DNA from 2 places in the Paenibacillus sp. MABNR03 genome. Region 2 is predicted to be linked to the other one. Evidence: predicted binding sites of a transcription regulator. Region 2 holds the regulator's gene; the other holds the start of a gene.
What was found. Region 2 encodes CtsR, which represses protease genes until heat stress. Its sites were predicted from a motif close to ATGGTCAATAAAGGTCAAACA; they were not measured.

Region 1 (10,421 bases), on a different contig from region 2:
CCGATTCTGTCCTTGTGCAGCGCTACAAGGAGAGCAGACGCAGACATCCACTGGCTCCTGAGGGCATGCCGCTTGACGGCATCCGTCTGGAGCGCAAGATGCTGGAGGAACTCAAGAATTCGGCCACCCAGGTATTGAACACAAGTACGATGAAGCCGGCACAACTGAAAGAGCGGATTATCTCCCGTTTTTCTCATTTGGAAAGTCATATGCTGTCGGTGAATATCACGTCATTCGGATTTAAATATGGTATTCCGATTGATGCAGATCTGGTGTTTGATGTTCGTTTCCTGCCTAATCCGCATTATATTGATCATTTACGCCCGAATACGGGGCAAAATAGTGATGTATATGAATATGTCATGAAATGGCCCGAAACGCAGGCATTTTTGACCAAACTGCTGGATATGCTGCACTTCCTGATTCCACAATACCGGAAGGAAGGCAAAAGTCAGGTTATTATTGGGATTGGATGTACCGGAGGCAAGCATCGTTCTGTAGCCATATCAGAATATTTGGGCAAAATGCTGGGAAGCAGCGAAACTGAAGCTGTTACCGTGAGCCATCGCGACGCTGACCGTGATCGTCATTGAAGAGGGTGAAGGGATGAAAGAAGCCGGACCACGAAGAGAACGTCCGAGAATTGTTGTAATGGGCGGCGGAACCGGGTTATCCGTGATGCTGCGCGGTTTGAAAGAGAAGCCGCTGGACATCACGGCCATCGTCACGGTTGCAGATGACGGTGGAAGTTCAGGCATCCTGCGCAGTGAACTGCAAATGCCGCCCCCGGGCGACATCCGTAACGTGCTTACGGCGCTGGCTGATGTAGAGCCATTGCTTTCGGATATGCTCAATTATCGCTTTAATACAGGCGCGGGGCTTGCAGGCCACAGCCTGGGCAATCTCATTTTGGCTGCAATGACGGATATTTCAGGCGACTTCGTAACCGCAGTGCGGGAACTTAGCCGCGTGTTTGCCGTTCGCGGTGAGGTATTACCGGCAGCTGGGCAGGCAGTTGTGCTGCATGCGGAGATGGAGGATGGATCGATCATTACAGGCGAGTCCAAAATCCCTGAAGCAGGCGGGCGCATCAAACGCGTTTTCCTTGAACCGGATCACGTGGAGCCGTTGCCAGAGGCCGTGGAAGCCATTCGTCAGGCAGATGCGATCCTGATTGGGCCAGGAAGCTTATATACGAGCATTCTGCCTAATTTGCTGGTACCCAAACTGGCAGAGGCTGTTGTTGAGGCAGAGGCTGTGAAGATGTTTATTTGTAATGTGATGACACAGCCAGGAGAGACGGATAACTACACGGTAAGTGATCACCTCAAAGCGGTTCACGAGCATGTAGGGCACCAGCTCTTCGACTATGTTATCGTTAATAATGGCGATATTCCGCTGCAAGTGCAGAATAAGTATGCGGAAAAAGGAGCCAAACCGGTTGTTCTGGATATGGATGTACTCAAGAGCTCCGGCTATCAGGTGGTTGCGGATACGCTTGTTTTATTTAAAACCTATCTGCGTCATGATGCCGACAAGCTAAGTCACCACATCTACCAACTGGTACAAAATTGGATGTTACGGAAGAGGTGAAGTCCCATGTCGTTTGCAGCACAGACCAAAAAAGAATTAACCATGATTGAGAGCGAACCGTGCTGCGAAAAGGCGGAACTTTCAGCCCTCATCCGTATGCTTGGTGCGGTGCAGTTATCGAATAAAAAAGTCATCTTGGATATTTCGACGGAGAATGCCGCGATCGCAAGACGGGCATACTCTCTGCTTAAAAAGCATTTTCAAGTGCATACGGAATTGCTAGTCCGCAAAAAAATGCGGCTGAAAAAGAACAATGTATATATTGTTCGTATTCCGTCCATGGTACAGGAGATATTAAAGGATCTGTACATCGTATCGGAAGGCTTTTTGTTTACTCCAGGAATTAATCAGGAGCTATTACGGAAAAACTGTTGTAAACGGGCATATCTTCGAGGTGCATTTATGGCGGGTGGCTCGGTCAACAATCCAGAAGGATCCTCATATCATCTGGAGATTGCATCCATGTATGAAGAGCACTGTCAGGCCCTCGTGGATCTGGCCAATGAATTTCATCTGAATGCCCGGTGTATAGAACGTAAAAAAGGATTCATCCTATACATTAAGGAAGGCGAGAAAATCATTGAATTGCTCAGCATCATTGGTGCACATCAGGCCCTGTTCAAGTTCGAGGATGTACGGATTATGCGGGATATGCGTAATTCCGTCAACCGGATCGTCAACTGCGAGACGGCCAATCTGAACAAGACGATCGGGGCTGCCGTGAGACAGATCGACAATATCAAGTTGCTGCAGAAGGAAGTGGGATTGGAGTCACTGCCGGAGAAGCTGCGTGAAGTGGCTGAGGTTAGGCTGGCCCATCCTGACATTAATCTGAAGGAAGTTGGCGAGCTACTGAAGGGTACCGTCAGCAAATCAGGTGTTAACCATCGGCTGCGCAAGATTGACGAACTGGCAGAAAAAGTGCGAAATGAACGTCACGGTTAACGGATTTTACACAGGGGTAAATAATTCAGAAGAGATCTGGTTTTTTTTCTTCTAGTGTCCTGTACGGGTTAATGGTATAATGTTATAAATATAATTGTGTATTTAATGTCTAGATTTCATAATAGGGGGTAAGTTTCCATGACAAAGCACCCGGTAGTTGTCCGTTTGAAAACGGGTCTCCATGCCAGACCTGCGGCACTGTTCGTTCAAGAAGCGAATAAGTACTCATCTGAAGTGTTCGTCGAGAAGGACGACAAAAAAGTTAATGCAAAAAGTATCATGGGGATCATGAGCCTTGCAATCAGTACTGGTACGGAAATCCACATTAGTGCTGAAGGCGCGGACGCCGAACAGGCTGTAAACGCTTTAGTAAGTCTGGTGAGCAAGGAAGAACTTGAAAACCAATAAGATATGATTACCATTACATGAAGAAGTCCCGCAAGGGGCTTTTTTGCGTTTCCGGGATAGTCAAGTGCAACATTTTGGAAGAAGCCTCGTCTGTTAAGGTATCAAACCGCTTTGAATTTGAGATGTTAGACATAAGGAGGCTAAAGTGATGGGTAAACAATGGATGAAGCCGCTTGGTGCGGTGTTGGTTGCAGGGACACTGCTTGTTGGTGGGACAGCATGGGTGACACCGGGAAATTATGCTTACGCTGCCGAAGTGCAAGGGGTACAGCAGAACGTGATTCATGTGGTAGGTAAAGGTGAAATTCAGGTGAAACCCGATATTGCTTATCTATCGATCGGTGTGAATAGTACTGCGGAGACTGCTGCTTCTGCTCAAAAGGCAAATGCCGCCAAAATTCAAAAGGTGTCCAACCTGCTGAAAAATACGTGGAAAATCAGTGCGGACGATATTCAGACCAGTCAGTTCTATGTGCAGCCAAACTACACGTATAACGATAAGGAAGGTCAAAAAATTAAAGGATATACCGCTCACCATACGCTGACCATAACGTATCGCGAGATGGACAAGATCGGTGAATTGCTGGATGCCGCTTCGGGGGCAGGGGCCAACAATATTGAAAATGTACGCTTTACGGTAGAAAATCCGGAAAACTTCGAAGCACAAGTGATCGAGAAAGCGGTAGCCAATGCAGATGTGAAAGCAGGCGCGATTGCCAAAGCTGTTAAGCGTCAATTGGGTGCTGTCCTGTCCGTGAGCCAAGGCGATGCCAATGTGCCTGTGTTCTATGCAACGGAAAGTTTAATGGCCAAGGACGTGGCAGAGTCTGCTGCCGGTACAGAAATTGAAACAGGTCAGGTGAAAGTCAGCACAACGCTGAACATCACGTATGAAATGAAATAAAGCATAAATCAATTCATGCAAAGGCTTTGTCCGGCGGACAGGGTCTTTTTTTATGATAAGTGGAGCTTTGAAGAAGTAAGACATTAGTTGGCTCACTCTATCGGGTAATAGCTGCTTGATGTCTCTTTTGTATAATTGTTCGTGACAAAACCTTTACCAATTGGATCAGGATCGAACAACATTGTAACTGGTGCTGTAAACCTTTCCTGAATTGGGTTAATTATAATAGAGAGGTGAGCGTATGAGATATGCGATCAGAATACATACGCTATGAACCCTAGGCGAATTCGAGAGGAGTTTTATATATGACATCATGGAAAAAGTGGACAAGTGCATTGCTCGCAGCAGGAATTATTGTAGGTAGTGGAGCGGTATGGCAGGATAACTCCGTGCAGGCAGCCTCGGTAACATCCAAAGTAACGGCATCTACAGACGTGACATTGAAGTCAGCAGGCAAAACCCTTACACAAAAAGGGCTTCTGCTAGGTGGATCGACGTGGGTATCCCTCACAGCTGTTAAGGATGTGGCTGGTGGAACATTAACATATAACGCAAAAACAAAAGAGTACTCACTGACTGCAGCGAACAACACGATGAAAATTAGTCTGGCTGATGGCGAGCCGACATTAAGAGTAAATAATTATTATCCCAATGTTGAAGCGAAGTTGATCAAGGGACGCCTGTATATTCCTTTTTCCGCTATGAGAGATTATTTGGGAGTTCAAGGCAGTTGGAATGGTAAAACCAAAACACTTGGACTCAGCAAAGTGGAACAAAACAGCGTGAAAGTAAAAGCAGCGACAGTTAAAGTCAGCATCAAAAATGCTGAAGTGGATATTCAGTACCCGCAGGTAAGTGGACTTGCCAGTGATGAAGCCGAAGCGGCAATCAACAAAGTGTTGAAAGACGAAGTGGATACATTTGTGGCTGATTTCAAAAAGCAGACTGCAGAATACGGGTCCGCAACCGCAGACCGCCCATACGCTTTTGAAAGCACTTATGTGGTGACGTATAACGAAAATGGTGTGCTGGGACTGGTTACTCAACGTTACGAGGATTATGCCGGAGCACATGGTATGACGACAAGAACAGGTCACACCTTTGCACTGGATACTGGTAAAGAACTGAGCCTGGATGATGTACTGCAAAACAACAATGCAATGCGCGAGACGCTTGGCAAAAAAGTAGGCGAACAGCTCAAGGCTCGTGGTGGCTACCTCGAAGGCTATAACGGATTGAACAAAGATCAGGACTTCTATGTAACGCCAACAGGCGTCGTAGTATTCTTCCAATTGTATGAGTACACCGCTTATGCAGAAGGTTTCCCGGAGTTCCCGTTTACGTACAAAGAGCTGCTTCCTAAAGGTGCTGAGCCGTTTAGTGGTTTGACATCAGAGAAATAATCTCAGACTAGCTCTTTTGTAGACCTTATATGGCCTAATATGAGTTAAGGATCAACGGAATTATCTTTATAAAATAAAAAGAGCGCCCCTCGTCATGTTCTTGACAAGGGGCGCTTCTTCGTATGTTCAGGTCAATCAGGTCATGCTGATTGTCTGTCCATGTCTTCCGTAAATGTCCGCTTCGGCTTAGATGCCTTGGGAGCCTACGTTTTCGATAACTTTATCAATGATACCGTAATCGGCAGCTTCAGCAGCACTCATAAAGTAGTCCCGGTCTGTATCTTTCTCAATACGCTCCAGTGGCTGGCCTGAGCGCTCAGCAATGATGCGGTTCAGGGTATCGCGCATTTTCAGGATGCGGCGGGCACGGATTTCGATATCCGAAGCCTGACCTTGAGCACCGCCCAGCGGCTGGTGAATCATGATCTCACTGTTTGGCAGGGCAAAACGTTTACCTTTTGCACCAGCGTTCAACAGGAATGCACCCATGGAAGCTGCCATACCTACACAGATGGTAGATACATCAGGTTTGATAAATTGCATTGTATCGTAAATGGCCATACCGGCTGTAATCGATCCGCCTGGGCTGTTGATGTATAGATGAATGTCTTTCTCCGGATCTTCCGCAGCGAGGAACAACATCTGTGCCATGATGGCATTCGCAACAACGTCATTTACATCGCTGCCCAGGAAGATGATACGATCCTTCAGCAATCTGGAATAGATGTCATAGGCGCGCTCACCGCGGTTGCTCTGTTCAACGACCATAGGAATATAACTCACGTGAAAAACCTCCTCGGAAATGTTCATGGAATAGTGTATCTATTTAAACTGTTACCGTATTACCCACATCATAAACAATTTCAAACAAAAAGTCAAAGAAAGTCAAACTAACTTTGAAAAAAAAGAAACCTTTACGGTTCCATTGGTTAAAAGGGTTATGAACTGCTAATCAAGAATGGCGCGCCCGCCAAGAATCGAACTTGGATCTCAGGCTTCGGAGGCCTACGTCATATCCATTGGACCACGGGCGCACATTTATGTGACAGCAATAATGATTATAGCTCATGAGATACTGAATTGCAAGAGGATGATTACGCTCATGGTTTGGATTAGCCCGAATTTGATCATGATGAGGAAGAATGGATAAAGAGAGCATTTAAGTAAATGCTAAGAAAGGTTTTGGACAGGCTGCATGAAGCGTGTTCTTGAAGACTTCAGAAGCGATATATAGATGAGATTTTCGGTTTCCTTCTATATATGGTATGCATGAGGGCTGCCGCGTCGTGGAAGTTGGAGATTGTGAAAATAAGCGCGTACAATGGGCCCAAGTCGTTGTGAAATAAGGCTTTTGAAACACTTGCATGTCGCGTCAGTTTTAGGTAGAATAGACGTGGGACTTAAAAAGTTAACCCGGGACATTTTAGGGCCATGAAAGAAAGCTTGGAACGAGAAGCTTGCGGGAGTGGAAAGCATGCGAACGATTTTAGAAGTGCAAAAGCAGCTTCTGCCTGATCTCATGGATGTCTTGAAGAAGAGGTATACGATTCTGCACCAGATCATGTTATCGGATGTGATCGGGCGGAGAACGTTAGCCAATTCCATGCAGATGACCGAGCGGGTTCTGAGGGCTGAGACCGATTTGTTAAAGGCTCAGGGACTTATTGAAATTGACAGTGCAGGAATGAAGATCAGCGAGGCTGGGCATGATTTGCTGCAGCAGTTAGAGCCCGTGGCCAAAGAGCTGTTCGGATTATCCGAGCTGGAAGAACGCATCAAGCAAGCCTACGGTCTGCAAAAGGTAGTTGTCGTTCCCGGCGATTCGGACATTTCTCCATTTGCCAAACGGGAACTGGGTAAAGCCGGAGCGAAGGCTCTTGGTCAAGTGATGAATGATAACGACGTTGTTGCCGTTACTGGCGGTTCAACAACGGCAGAAGTAGCAGAGCAGCTGACTCCGCCAACATCGTTAAAAGGTGTCTGGTTCGTACCGGCACGCGGTGGATTGGGAGAAAGCCTCGAGATTCAGGCCAATACGATTGCGTCGACAATGGCAAAACGGGTAGGAGCGCAATACAAACTCCTGCATGTACCGGATTTGCTGAGTGATCATGCCTATGAATCGTTAATTCAGGACCCTAGTGTCCAGGAGATTCTTCAGCTGATCAGACAGTCACGAATCGTGATTCACGGGATCGGTGATGCCGTGGAGATGGCGCGAAGACGCAAACTTGCAACGGAGATCGTAGAAGAGCTTCAAGAGCAAGGTGCCGTATCTGAATCCTTCGGTTATTATTTTAACGATCAGGGTGAAGTGGTACATACCATGCTCACTCTGGGCATGCGACTTCAGGATATTGAACGGACCGATGTGGTGATCGGGATTGCGGGCGGCAAAAGCAAGGCGGCTGCCATTCATTCCGTACTGCGATTCGGGCAGGAGGATATTCTGATTATTGATGAGGCTGCCGCCGAAGTCATCGTAGCCGAAATGGAATAGGTTTTGTTTTACCACAACTCTTGTTGTCTTGACGGACTTCACCGTCTGTCTTGAATATATAAGCTTCATAAAAAAATTAAATCAAAACTTGGGAGGAACTTACTCATGATTAAAGTAGGTATTAACGGTTTTGGACGTATTGGTCGCTTGGCATTCCGCCGCATTCAAAATGTAGAGGGCATTGAAGTAGTAGCAATCAACGACTTGACTGACGCTAAAATGCTGGCTCATTTGCTTAAATATGATACAACTCAAGGTCGCTTCGATGGCGATGTTGAAGTACACGACGGCTTCTTCAAAGTGAACGGCAAAGAAGTTAAAGTACTCGCTAACCGTAACCCAGAAGAACTTCCTTGGGGCGACCTGGGCGTAGACATCGTTCTGGAATGTACTGGTTTCTTCACAACGAAAGAAGCAGCTGAGAAACACTTGAAAGGCGGAGCTAAGAAAGTTGTTATTTCCGCACCAGCTACTGGCGACATGAAAACCATCGTTTACAACGTAAACCATGAAATCCTCGACGGTACTGAAACTGTAATCTCCGGCGCATCTTGCACAACAAACTGCCTGGCACCAATGGCAAAAACACTGCAAGACAAATTCGGAATCGTTCAAGGTTTGATGACTACAATTCACGCTTACACTGGCGACCAAAACACATTGGATGCTCCACACCCTAAAGGTGACTTCCGTCGTGCTCGCGCAGCGGCTGAAAACATCATCCCTAACACAACTGGTGCTGCTAAAGCAATCGGTTTGGTTATCCCTGAACTGCAAGGTAAACTCGACGGTGCAGCTCAACGTGTACCAGTAGCTACTGGTTCCCTGACTGAGCTCGTAACTGTTCTTGGACAAAAAGTAACTGCTGAAGAAGTTAACGCAGCAATGAAAGAAGCTTCCGATCCACAAACTTTCGGATACACTGAAGATGAAATCGTATCTTCCGATATCCAAGGTATCACTTTCGGTTCCCTGTTTGATGCAACTCAAACTAAAGTTCTGACTGTGGGCGACCAACAACTGGTTAAAACTGTAGCTTGGTATGACAACGAAATGTCCTACACTGCTCAACTGGTTCGCACTTTGGAGCACTTTGCAAAAATGATCAAGTAATATCTGAAATAACATAGAGCGGAAACAGATGCTATTGTTTCCGCTCTTTATCTATCAACCTTTTGCAAATTTCTCAAAAACACCAGGACTGACAGGGGATTTGGGCCCTTGATTGGTCCACCAAATACATGGGTGCGGAGGAAATACAGATGAACAAAAAAAGTGTACGCGATATCGAATTGACAGGAAAACGGGCTTTTGTCCGTGTAGATTTCAATGTGCCGCTCGAAGATGGTAAAATTACAGATGACAAACGTATTCGTGCAACGCTTCCTACGATCAACTACTTGATCGAAAAAGGCGCTAAAGTCATTCTTGCAAGCCACATGGGCCGTCCTAACGGCGAAGTGGTTGAATCCTTGCGTTTGACTCCAGCAGCTGAGCGTTTGTCTGAATTGCTTGGTAAAACAGTTGTCAAAGCTGACGATTCCGTTGGTGACGCTGTTAAAGCTCAAGTTGCTGAACTGAACAACGGTGACGTATTGTTGCTTGAAAACGTTCGTTTCCATGCAGGCGAAGAGAAAAATGATCCGGAACTCGCAAAACAATTTGCGGAACTGGCTGACGTTTTCGTTAACGATGCATTCGGCGCAGCTCACAGAGCACACGCTTCCACAGAAGGCATTGCTCACTTGCTGCCAGCGGTATCCGGTCTCTTGATGGAAAAAGAACTTGAAGTGTTGGGTAAAGCGATCTCCAACCCTGAGCGTCCTTTCACAGCCATCATTGGCGGATCCAAAGTTAAGGACAAAATCGATGTTATCGACAACCTGCTGAACATTGCAGACAACGTAATCATCGGTGGCGGCTTGTCCTACACATTCATGAAGGCTCAAGGTCACGAGGTAGGACAATCCTTGTTGGACGAGTCCAAACTGGATGTAGCTCTGGGCTTCATCGAAAAAGCGAAAAAACTGGGTAAAAACTTCTACCTGCCAGTAGATATCGTCATTTCGGATGACTTCAGTGCTAACGCAAACACCAAAATCGTTGAAGTTGGCGACATTCCTGCGGATTGGGAAGGTATCGACATCGGTCCTAAAACACGTGAGATTTATGCTGACGTCGTTAAAAACTCCAAACTCGTAGTATGGAACGGACCAATGGGCGTATTCGAAATTGAACCTTTCTCCCACGGTACTCGCGCAGTAGCTCAAGCTTGTGCTGAGACAGAAGCATACACCGTAATTGGTGGTGGTGACTCCGCAGCAGCAGCTGAGAAATTCAAGCTGGCTGACAAAATGGACCACATCTCTACAGGTGGCGGTGCATCGCTCGAGTTTATGGAAGGCAAAGTGCTTCCAGGCGTAGTTGCATTGAACGACAAGTAAGTTTTAAGCTATAGCATGAAGGAGTTGAAAACCATGAGAACACCGATTATCGCAGGTAACTGGAAAATGTTCAAAACGGTTTCCGAATCCAATGACTTCATTCAGGAAGTTAAAGGAAAAGCCGAAGTTGAAGGCGTGGAGACTGTAATCTGTGCACCGTTTACGAATCTGCCTACATTGGTAGAAGCTGTGAAAGGCACAAACATCAAAATTGGTGCTCAAAA
Region 2 (10,421 bases):
CTGGAGACGCATGTGGAAGGTGAATTGTGTGAGAATTGCAAAGAGGTCATCAGCTCCGAACTGGGGAGGAACCTGTTTTATATGTCAGCTCTCTGCAATCTGCTGGATATCAACATGGAAGAAGTCGTGAATCACGAGTCACAGAAATGTTCGACGTTAGGGATGTTCAATTTGTCGTAATGAACTGCAACTTCGCTGTACAAAGATAGGTACTGTATAGATTTGAATAACAAAAAAAAGCACGTACACTCCTGAAGGAGAATGCGTGCTTTTTATTATGCATTTTTGGGGCATTGATGCGAATTAAAAGAATTCACCGATCGGAAGACCGGGAAGACTTCTCTTCCTTGCGCTTCTTCGCCCGGTTACGCGAGGCTGCCGTCCGCATATTATGCTTCATTCCATACAGGGCGTACAGCACCAGAGGAATGAAGATCAACTTCGACAACTGTTCCGGGAAAATGACAGCAACCGCCACAGCGAAAACGACCACCCAAGGTGCAATCCAGATCGCTTTTCGCGGCAGACCCACCTTTTTGAAATTCGGGTATTTAAGTGAACTTACCATCAAATAGGATAATAACAATGTGGCTATCATCATGCTAACCGGACCAATATCCTTGTTAAACAACGTTAGCGTTGCAAGCACACCTCCGGCTGCCGGAATGGGCAGACCCGTAAAATATCCGGGAATCCCAGGTCTTACGTTGAAACGTGCTAGTCGAATGGCTCCGCAGATGGGAAAGCTTGCTGTGGCTACCCAGGCGAGAACCGGAGAGGCATCCTGAAAGGATACCATAAACATAATGAGCGCCGGAGCTGCGCCAAACGAAACCATGTCGGACAGGGAGTCGAGCTCTTTGCCGAATTCACTCTGTGCATTAAGCGCACGCGCAACCCTGCCATCCAAACCGTCCAGCAGCATGGCAACGATCACCATAATGGCGGCCAGGCTGTAGTTCCCATCGATTGCAAGCAGTATCGCCATCATTCCAAGAAACAGATTACCCAAGGTAAAGAGGTTCGGAATGAATTTGGTTAACATCGTTGCTTCACCTCATCATCTTCAAGCCGTTATAGGCAAATCTATCCATGATCGCTCTGGATTACATTTGTCTGTCAATAAACATCTGCTCCTGCAGACGCTTCAGACCTTCCTTAATGGTCCGGGCACGTACCTCACCAATACCGTCTACTTCATCCAGCTCTTCAATCGTTGCCATAATCACATGAGGCAATTGTTCAAATTGATCCACCAGGTTATGGATAATGACATTTGGAAGACGTGGTATCTTATTCAATACCCGATATCCGCGTGGTGCAACCGAATCTTCCGAAGTGGCAGCCGACGATGGATAGCCGAGCAGACGAACGATATGATGTGCATCGAGCAACTCATCATCCGAAAGTCGTTTGAGGCCCACGATAATTTCGCGGATTTTCTCGTCACTGTCGTCCCGAGCATAGTCCTTGTAGAGCAACCACGCCTCTTCCTCCGTTGTTCCGACCAATTCTTCCATCTGCATGGAGATCAGCCGCCCCTCATTCCCAAGTTCATGGATGTAGCGCTTAATTTCCGTTTTGATGCGCATCACCATTTCGGTACGCTGAATCACATTCACTACCTCAGGGATGGTTACCAATTCCTCGAACTCGGAGGCGCTCAGATTCGTAAGGGATTGCGTCAGTACAGCTTTGTATTTCTCAAGCGTTTGGATCGCCTGATTCGCCTTCGTTAAAATAACTCCGATTTCCTTCAGCGAATATCTAAGCGTTCCCTGATACAAGGTAATAATATTCCGGCGCTGCGATATCGATACGACCAATTTACCCGTTTGCTTTGCTACCCGCTCTGCCGTCCGGTGACGGATCCCTGTCTCTGAGGAAGAGATGGACGAATCCGGGATCAACTGGGTATTGGCGTACAGAATACGCTTTAAATCCTCACTAAGAATAATGGCACCGTCCATCTTGGCGAGCTCATATAGATAGTTGGGGGAGAAATCACAATTAATTGAGAATCCCCCGTCAACGACTTCCATTACTTCAGGGCTGTATCCTACAACAAGCAGTGCCCCCGTCTTGGCGCGCAGCACGTTTTCCAGACCTTCGCGGAAAGGTGTACCTGGTGCGATCAGCCTCAACAAATCATTCATCTTATCCAGTTGGCTCGTATCCTTCATCTTGTTATGCCCCCTAATCTAAAGCAACCGCTAGTGCATCTGCCACGGTATTCACACCGATCAGTTGTATCCCGCGAGGATGTTTCCAGCCCTTTAAGCTTTTCTCCGGTAAAATGACTCGCTTGAAGCCCAGTTTCTCGGCTTCCTTCACACGTTGTTCAGCCCGTGATACGGCCCGAACCTCACCTGTCAAACCAATCTCGCCAAAAATAACGTCATCCGGCTTGGTCGGCACATCTCTCAAACTGGATGCAATGCTCACCGCAACCGCCAAATCTACTGCCGGTTCATCGAGCCGCACGCCTCCGGCTACATTCAGGTATGCGTCCTGTGTTTGCAAAAACATGCCCATCCGCTTCTCGAGAACCGCAATAATCAGGTTCAGCCTGTGATGGTCTATCCCTGTTGCCATACGGCGGGGAGATGGAAAATGAGTTGCCGAGATGAGTGCCTGCAGCTCAACCAGCATAGGCCTTGTGCCTTCCATACTGGCGACTACGGTAGAACCGGCTACACCTAGCGGACGTTCGGACAAAAAGAGTTCCGAAGGGTTGCCCACTTCGCGCAATCCATCCTCACCCATTTCGAAAATACCAATCTCATTGGTTGAGCCAAAACGGTTTTTCACCGCACGCAACAATCGATACGTATGATGTCGTTCTCCTTCAAAATAAAGAACACAATCCACCATATGTTCCAGCATCCGCGGACCGGCAATCGCCCCTTCTTTCGTAACATGCCCCACAAGGACGGTTGCAATGCCTCGCCCTTTGGCGATGCGCATAAACCGGGAAGTACATTCCCTTACCTGCGCTACACTGCCGGGTGCACTGGTGACTTCTGGCAGATATACCGTCTGAATGGAGTCGATGACAAGAAAATGCGGCTGGATCTGCTCCACCGCTTCCTCTACACGTTCCATATTTGTTTCACACAGCACATACAGTTCAGGAGAGAGCGCATCCAGACGGTCAGCCCGTAATTTGGTTTGCTTCACCGATTCCTCACCCGAAACATATAACACGCGCAAACCTGAATGGGTTAGAGCATGAGAAGTCTGCAACATCAGCGTTGACTTTCCGATTCCCGGATCTCCGCCCACCAGCACGAGAGAACCCGGAACAATTCCGCCGCCCAATACCCGGTTTAGCTCACCGATTCCAGTCTGCACACGCGGTTCCTGACCGCTATCTATATCTATGATGGGAAGGGGTTTATCTTTACTGTCAAAGAGGGGGGAATTTCTCCCTTGTGTTTTGACAACCGTTTCTGTTTCTTCCACCATGGAATTCCATGACTGACAACCCGGACATTTGCCATACCATTTGGGGGCTTCATAACCACATTCCGTACATTGAAACTTGGTTTTAACTTTGGCCACTTCAGCACTCCTAGGATTTATTTTATAACAGCATTTTGCATTTTTCGACGAATTTTGCCTAACTTCCTGACGTGCAGGGTTAATAAAAGTTTACCATTGTTTGAGATTTTTCGTAAAGGATTATCGTAAACTTTACACATGTTCCATGAACAGCAAAAAATCCTCCCCGGCCGAAGCCGGAAAGGATCATTTTCAATCATGTTAAAACTTTACTTACTTTGTTTCGATTTCTTCATTGGAAGGAACGACTGCGTCCTTTTTGGTTACAGAAAGCGCGCCATTCTCTTCATCGATTAACAATGAATCGCCTTTGGTCACCGTACCTGTGAGCAATTCCTCAGACAATTTGTCTTCAATATGCTTCTGGATCGCCCGACGAAGCGGACGGGCACCATACGCTGGATCGAAGCCGGCTTTGGCCAGGAAGGCCTTGGCGTTGTCGGTGAGTTCGAAGTCGACCTCGTATTCACGCAGTCGTTTGCGAAGCTCTTCGCTCATCAGTGTAACAATCTCAGCAATGTGTTTCTCTTCAAGAGAGTGGAACACGATAATTTCATCAATCCGGTTAAGGAACTCTGGACGGAAGCTTTTCTTCAGCTCATCCATGACCTTACCCTTCATGTTATCGTAATCCGCACCTGCATCCACAACAGCTGTGAAACCAAGTGTAGAGTTGCGTTTAATCGCTTCGGCACCCACGTTGGATGTCAGAATGATCAATGTGTTGCGGAAGTCCACGACACGACCTTTGGAGTCTGTCAGACGGCCATCCTCAAGCACTTGCAGCAGGATGTTGAACACTTCTGGATGTGCTTTTTCGATCTCGTCGAGCAGGACTACGGAATATGGTTTGCGACGAACCTTCTCTGTCAGCTGGCCGCCTTCTTCATATCCTACATATCCTGGAGGCGCTCCGACGAGTCTTGAAGTCGAATGCTTCTCACCATACTCGGACATATCGATCCGGATCACTGCATTCTCATCTCCGAACATGGCTTCTGCGAGTGCACGAGCCAGCTCGGTTTTACCTACCCCAGTAGGACCAAGGAAGATGAATGAACCCATTGGACGTTTCGGATCTTTCAATCCGGCACGTGCCCGACGAACCGCACGGCTGACCGATTTCACCGCTTCATCCTGACCGATGACACGTTCATGCAGGATGGACTCCAAGTTCATCAATCGTTGTGTCTCTTCTTCTTTCAGCTTGTTCACCGGAATTCCTGTCCAGTTGGCTACCACTTGTGCGATATCCTCAGGAGTCACTTCGGAATCCGTGCGACCTTGTTTTTCTTTCCATTGATTCTTCGTTACATCCAGCTCTTCACGGATTTTTTGTTCCGTATCACGCAGAGCTGCTGCTTTCTCGAACTCCTGACTTTGAACTGCTGCGTCTTTTTCCTTACGGATATCTTCCAGACGGCTTTCCAGTTGTTTCAGGTTTGGCGGGATGGTGTATGAGTTCAATCTTACTTTGGAACCCGCTTCATCAATCAGGTCAATCGCTTTGTCTGGCAGGAAACGGTCTGTGATGTAGCGATCAGACAATTTAACCGCCTGTACAATGGCTTCGTCTGTGATTTTTACGCGGTGATGTGCCTCGTAACGATCACGCAAACCGTGCAGGATTTGAATTGCTTCTTCCGGAGAAGGCTGATCTACTGTAATCGGTTGGAAACGACGCTCCAGCGCGGCATCCTTCTCGATATATTTGCGATATTCATCCAGTGTTGTTGCACCGATGCATTGCAGTTCTCCACGGGCCAGAGCCGGTTTCAGAATGTTCGAAGCATCAATGGCACCTTCTGCTCCGCCAGCACCGATCAGGGTATGCAATTCGTCGATAAAGAGTACAATGTTACCCGCTTGACGAATCTCATCCATGATTTTTTTCAAACGATCCTCAAATTCACCACGATACTTCGTTCCGGCAACAACCGAACCCATATCCAGGGTCATAACCCGTTTGTCGCGCAATGTTTCCGGAATTTCGTTAGCGATGATTTTCTGTGCAAGACCTTCGGCAATTGCCGTTTTACCTACACCTGGTTCACCGATCAATACCGGATTATTCTTGGTACGACGGCTCAGCACCTGAATGACACGTTCGATTTCCTTGCTGCGGCCGATCACCGGATCCAGGTTGTTTTCCTTCGCGTAAGCAGTAAGGTCACGTGCCAGACTGTCCAGAGTTGGCGTGCTTACGTTAGCAGGAGTTCCGTTATGGCTGGATACTGCCTCACTGCTGCCAAGCAATTGCAGCACTTGTTGACGTGCTTTGTTCAAGCTGATACCAAGGTTATTGAGCACACGTGCCGCAACACCCTCGCCTTCACGAATCAATCCGAGCAAAATGTGCTCTGTGCCTACATAGGTGTGACCCAATTTGCGAGCCTCATCCATAGACAATTCAATTACTTTTTTCGCACGAGGCGTATATGCAATGTTGGTAGGCTGCTCCTGGCCGCGGCCAATTAGCGTTTCTACTTCATCCTGAATTTTTTCCAATCCGAGTCCCAGGCCGATCAGTGCTTTGGCTGCAATGCCTTCGCCTTCACGAATGAGGCCGAGCAAAATGTGCTCAGTACCGATGTTATTATGACCGAGACGGACAGCTTCTTCCTGGGCGAGTGCGAGCACCTTCTGGGCCCGTTCCGTAAATCTTCCAAACATCATATCTCCTGCACCTCCATGGTTTTGGATAAAACGGGGCCTACTAACGATCCCGCCGTATTCTTCATATCATTTTTGTCTGCAGCCGTGCTGCGAATAAAATCATTCAGCATTTATGGAAATGCTCGTTATATAAAAGCCGCAGAAGCGGCATGAAACCTTAGGACAGTTCAATCCAAATGGAACTACTGGGATTGACTGGCTGAATTGATCGTATCACGAATCAACTGAGCCCGGTAGATGTCACGCTCATCCGTGCGCATATCTTCCCCGAATGTTTTCTGCAGGAAGCCTGGCTGGGTCATCACATTCAGCTCATTCATTATAGTGATGGACAAGCCATTCAACAAGCCCAGATCCACACCAAGGCGAACATCAGAGAGACGCTGTGCGGCTTCCTTGGAATCCATGATGGCTGCGTGCGACAAAATTCCATACGATCGCATCACTCTATCGGTAATCCGCAGTTTGGAGTCTGAAATTAACCGCTCTCTGGCAGTACGTTCATGCTCAATAATTTGCTGCACTACGCCGTGCAGATTGTCGATAACCTCTTGTTCCGTCTGTCCAAGCGTAATCTGATTGGAGATCTGGAAAAGGTTGCCCATCGCCTCGCTGCCTTCACCGTAGATTCCACGTACGGTTAACCCCACTTGAGAAACAGCGGTCAGAATACGTCCAATCTGCTGTGTCATCACCAGAGCGGGCAGATGCATCATAACAGATGCTCTCACACCTGTACCTACATTGGTAGGACAGCTGGTCAAGTATCCTCTGCGGTCATCAAAGGCATAATCCACATGCGCTTCAAAAGCATCATCTATGGCGGAAGCTTTCTCCCAGGCTTCTTTGACCTGGAACCCCGGATAGAGGCATTGGATACGAAGATGGTCTTCTTCATTTATCATAATACTGACGGATTCATCCTCACTGAGAATGACCGCACCATTTTTGGATTCATTCACAAGATTGGGGCTGATCAGATGTTTCTCCACCAGCACCCGCTTGTCGAGATCATCAATATCCATCAAATCCAAGGTGTGGAAATCTCCAAAGGCATGAACGTCATCATATTGAAGTACTTCGCTCAGCTTATTCAGCACTTCTTCCGATTGCTCATTGGAAGCCAGCATCGGAAACGGATAATGCTGCAGGTTGCGTGCGATCCGGACACGGCTGCTAATGACGATTTCGGAATCAGCCGCATCACTGCGCATCCAGTCGCTGAGCGCCTTCTCTGTAAAACGCAGATTAGGCATTACGCATCCCTCCTACTCATGGCAAACTTTACTCCTGGGCTATTTCTTTTTCAAGTTCCCTGATCTGATCACGAATCTGAGCCGCCTCTTCAAATTCCTCTTGGGCGATACTCTCCTGAAGATCACGTTTCAGGTCGGCAATCTGCCGTTTCACCTTGATGCGTCCCCCGGCACGTGCAGGAACTTTGCCTACATGGGTTGTGCTGCCGTGGACTCTTTTAAATAATGGATCCAACCGACTGTCAAAATATTTATAACAAGAACTGCAGCCGAACCGGCCGATTTTGCTAAACTGTGAGTAAGTCATGCCGCACTCTTCACAACGAAGGGCTTGAGCAGGGGGTGCCCCCGCATTCCCATTCTTGGGTTCAAAATCAAGCAACCCGGACAACAGATTATGAATGGAAAATCCTCCTGCTGTTCCAGGAATCATTTCTCCCTTTTCACGGGCACATGACTCACAAATATGGAATTCCGTCTTCTCTCCATTCACGATTTTCGTAAAGTGAAGTGTAGCCGGACGTTTGTCGCATTCTTGGCACAGCATTTATAGATGTACCTCCTTGATCCCGATAGTTTTCATTTACCGAGCAAAGATATTAACATCGCCTTCAACATTCTGGCACGAATTTGATCCCGGTAAGGAAGTTTGACCAATAAAATTTCTCTTGATACAGCTGCACGCATCAACCCGGCTTCCCGTTTACTTAGAAAACGCGCTTCTTCCAGTTGATAAATCAGGCCTTCGGCAGCTGTCTGTCCAATCTCATCCCCGATACTATGGTGCAAATGATTATGCAGAGCAGAGTGAGCCGGCAATTCAATCCGCTGAATGCGGACATAACCGCCACCGCCACGTTTGCTCTCGACCAGGTACCCTTTTTCAAGAGTAAAACGTGTGCTAATTACATAGTTGATCTGGGATGGTACGCATGAGAATTGATCTGCGAGATCATTGCGCTGAATTTCAACCATTCCTTCGGGACTTTCATGCAAAATACTCTTCAGATATTGTTCGATAATATCAGAGATATTACGCATCCACTCATCCTCCACTGTCTGAAACGTTAAGTCAATAAGGACCCACACGCCCCCACAGAGTACACCTTCTCAACCCATTTAACCAATTGGGGAAACAGCGAATCTTGAATTCCACTGGCTTATTCGGGAGAGCAAGGACGCACGAAGGTCCTTTGATATTGCCTCTTTCCGATGATTCTTTAGATGTGGCATTAAAGATGTGATCACCGGATTGTAGAAAGAAAGCTACGTAAGTATTAAACCTTCAGTTGACTTTGACTTTCTTTGACTTTATATACATTATAGCATATTTTGTGGTTTTGCCAAGTGGGGTCACTATTCATTTTTTACGATTTTACACGAAATATTCCCCGGACACAAAAAAACCTCTCCAAAACAGCCGGAGAAGTTCATTTGTCTTACTGTAGCGCGGTTTCTCTATAAAGGTTGAAAGGGGGCAGAATCGATGTTATCGACTTACATATAAGTGTCTGGAATGTACTTAGAAAAAATCAAGCAAATAGGTTTCCCGTTCAGGAATCGCGTGTTCCAGTGCACTAATTACTTCCGCAGGACCATCAATTCGGCCCATCCGTGCCATCTCTGCAGGTCTGCGATATCCCATAAGCATCGCTGTAAGTGCTTGGATGTCGACCTTAAGCGTCTGATCTTCCAAGACAGGTTCCGATGTTTTCCATATGGAAGCCGTACCATTCATCGCTACATTCAGCTGCCATACCCCCTCATTCCACGGTGCATGTGCATCTTCTACCTCAAGCTGAATCTGTAACGGAGAATCTTGATTTGCAAAAGGATACTGCGAAATGAACTGCTCCACACTAACGATTCTCGCCATAAAGTATGGGGAAATCTCCTGCTGAATCCGTGGATTATCCAGTTGAAAGGCCAGTGTATCGTTCGCAGGCGCTTTTAACGTCACCTCATCAATCATCGAATCATGATTGGCGATAAACGTCCACAACCCTTGTCTGGCCTCTTCATTTAGGTGCACCAACTCACCGATGGTAAATTTTCTTTCCTTGACCTCGTAGAGTACGTAGCCTTGAGGTAGTCCCGCCTCATCATAGTAAACAGCCCGCTGGCTCCCTTTCTTGGCAAAAACTGAATTTTCCCACCAGGCATCCTCTCGACTTAAGGTTCCGTTATAACGTTCTGCATACGTGTCATAAACCTTCTTCAGCACCGATAGCTCTGGATTACCCCGCCGAAGGGTGCCTAGAGTTGGCTTCTTCGCAGGTAATTGATCGGTGGACAGCTTATATTGCTTAAACTCTACGTAGGTCTCCCACCCATATTTCCGGTAAAAAGCAAACGAGAACGGATGCAGGAAGGAAATGCTCTGTTTATTCCGATTCATTTCTTCCAGTGCAAATTTAAGCAGCCCTGCTACCCAACCTTTTCGCCGGTATTCCGGCCAAGTTGCCACACCCGCTATACCTCCCATCGCAAATGATCGACCTTGTATATAGGTTTGAAAAGGAATGATCTGAAGTTTGGCTCCAACTTGGCCATCCTCATACACTCCCAACACATTGTGTGAGGCGAACTCCTCTCGGCGTTTTTCAATCTGTTCCTCGTTTAATACAAACTGAAAAGCGTACTCCGAAAGCGTCATACACGCTTCGAAATCATCAGTGGTTAGTTTGCGAATGTCCATGTCGTTCTGCACCCCGTTCTCTAGAATTGTAAGTGACTCAAAATCGTGTGCGGAAATGTGATGTATGTACTTCTATGAGTGTGTCAGAGGTGTGAAACAAAGTCAAATAAGAGATGCATGTGCATCTCCCGGTAAGAACATATATTCAATATATAGGTGTGTTATACATAAAGCCTACGGCAAGAAAAATAAACAAATAAAAACCACCACCGAATATCATCGGCAGT

Region 1: clpP (ATP-dependent Clp endopeptidase proteolytic subunit ClpP) is a predicted target of CtsR. The motif match lies at 6,125-6,145, and genes of this name have one in related genera.

The regions. Positions count from the first base shown of each region.
Region 1 is NZ_JBCIYR010000008.1:108,490-118,910, reverse strand. Features, by position in the region: gene rapZ (RNase adapter RapZ) at 1-593, shown strand, start outside; gene AAIH57_RS26810 (gluconeogenesis factor YvcK family protein) at 607-1,593, shown strand; gene whiA (DNA-binding protein WhiA) at 1,600-2,538, shown strand; gene AAIH57_RS26800 (HPr family phosphocarrier protein) at 2,677-2,946, shown strand; gene AAIH57_RS26795 (SIMPL domain-containing protein) at 3,095-3,850, shown strand; gene AAIH57_RS26790 (PdaC/SigV domain-containing protein) at 4,156-5,253, shown strand; gene clpP (ATP-dependent Clp endopeptidase proteolytic subunit ClpP) at 5,440-6,036, opposite strand; tRNA gene AAIH57_RS26780 (tRNA-Arg) at 6,213-6,287, opposite strand; gene AAIH57_RS26775 (sugar-binding transcriptional regulator) at 6,728-7,753, shown strand; gene gap (type I glyceraldehyde-3-phosphate dehydrogenase) at 7,859-8,866, shown strand; gene AAIH57_RS26765 (phosphoglycerate kinase) at 9,016-10,197, shown strand; gene tpiA (triose-phosphate isomerase) at 10,231-10,421, shown strand, end outside.
Region 2 is NZ_JBCIYR010000012.1:39-10,459, reverse strand. Features, by position in the region: gene AAIH57_RS28340 (DUF1573 domain-containing protein) at 1-180, shown strand, start outside; gene pssA (CDP-diacylglycerol--serine O-phosphatidyltransferase) at 314-1,045, opposite strand; gene disA (DNA integrity scanning diadenylate cyclase DisA) at 1,107-2,183, opposite strand; gene radA (DNA repair protein RadA) at 2,197-3,564, opposite strand; gene clpC (ATP-dependent protease ATP-binding subunit ClpC) at 3,778-6,240, opposite strand; gene AAIH57_RS28315 (protein arginine kinase) at 6,423-7,496, opposite strand; gene AAIH57_RS28310 (UvrB/UvrC motif-containing protein) at 7,525-8,043, opposite strand; gene AAIH57_RS28305 (CtsR family transcriptional regulator) at 8,076-8,537, opposite strand; gene AAIH57_RS28300 (GNAT family N-acetyltransferase) at 9,019-10,194, opposite strand.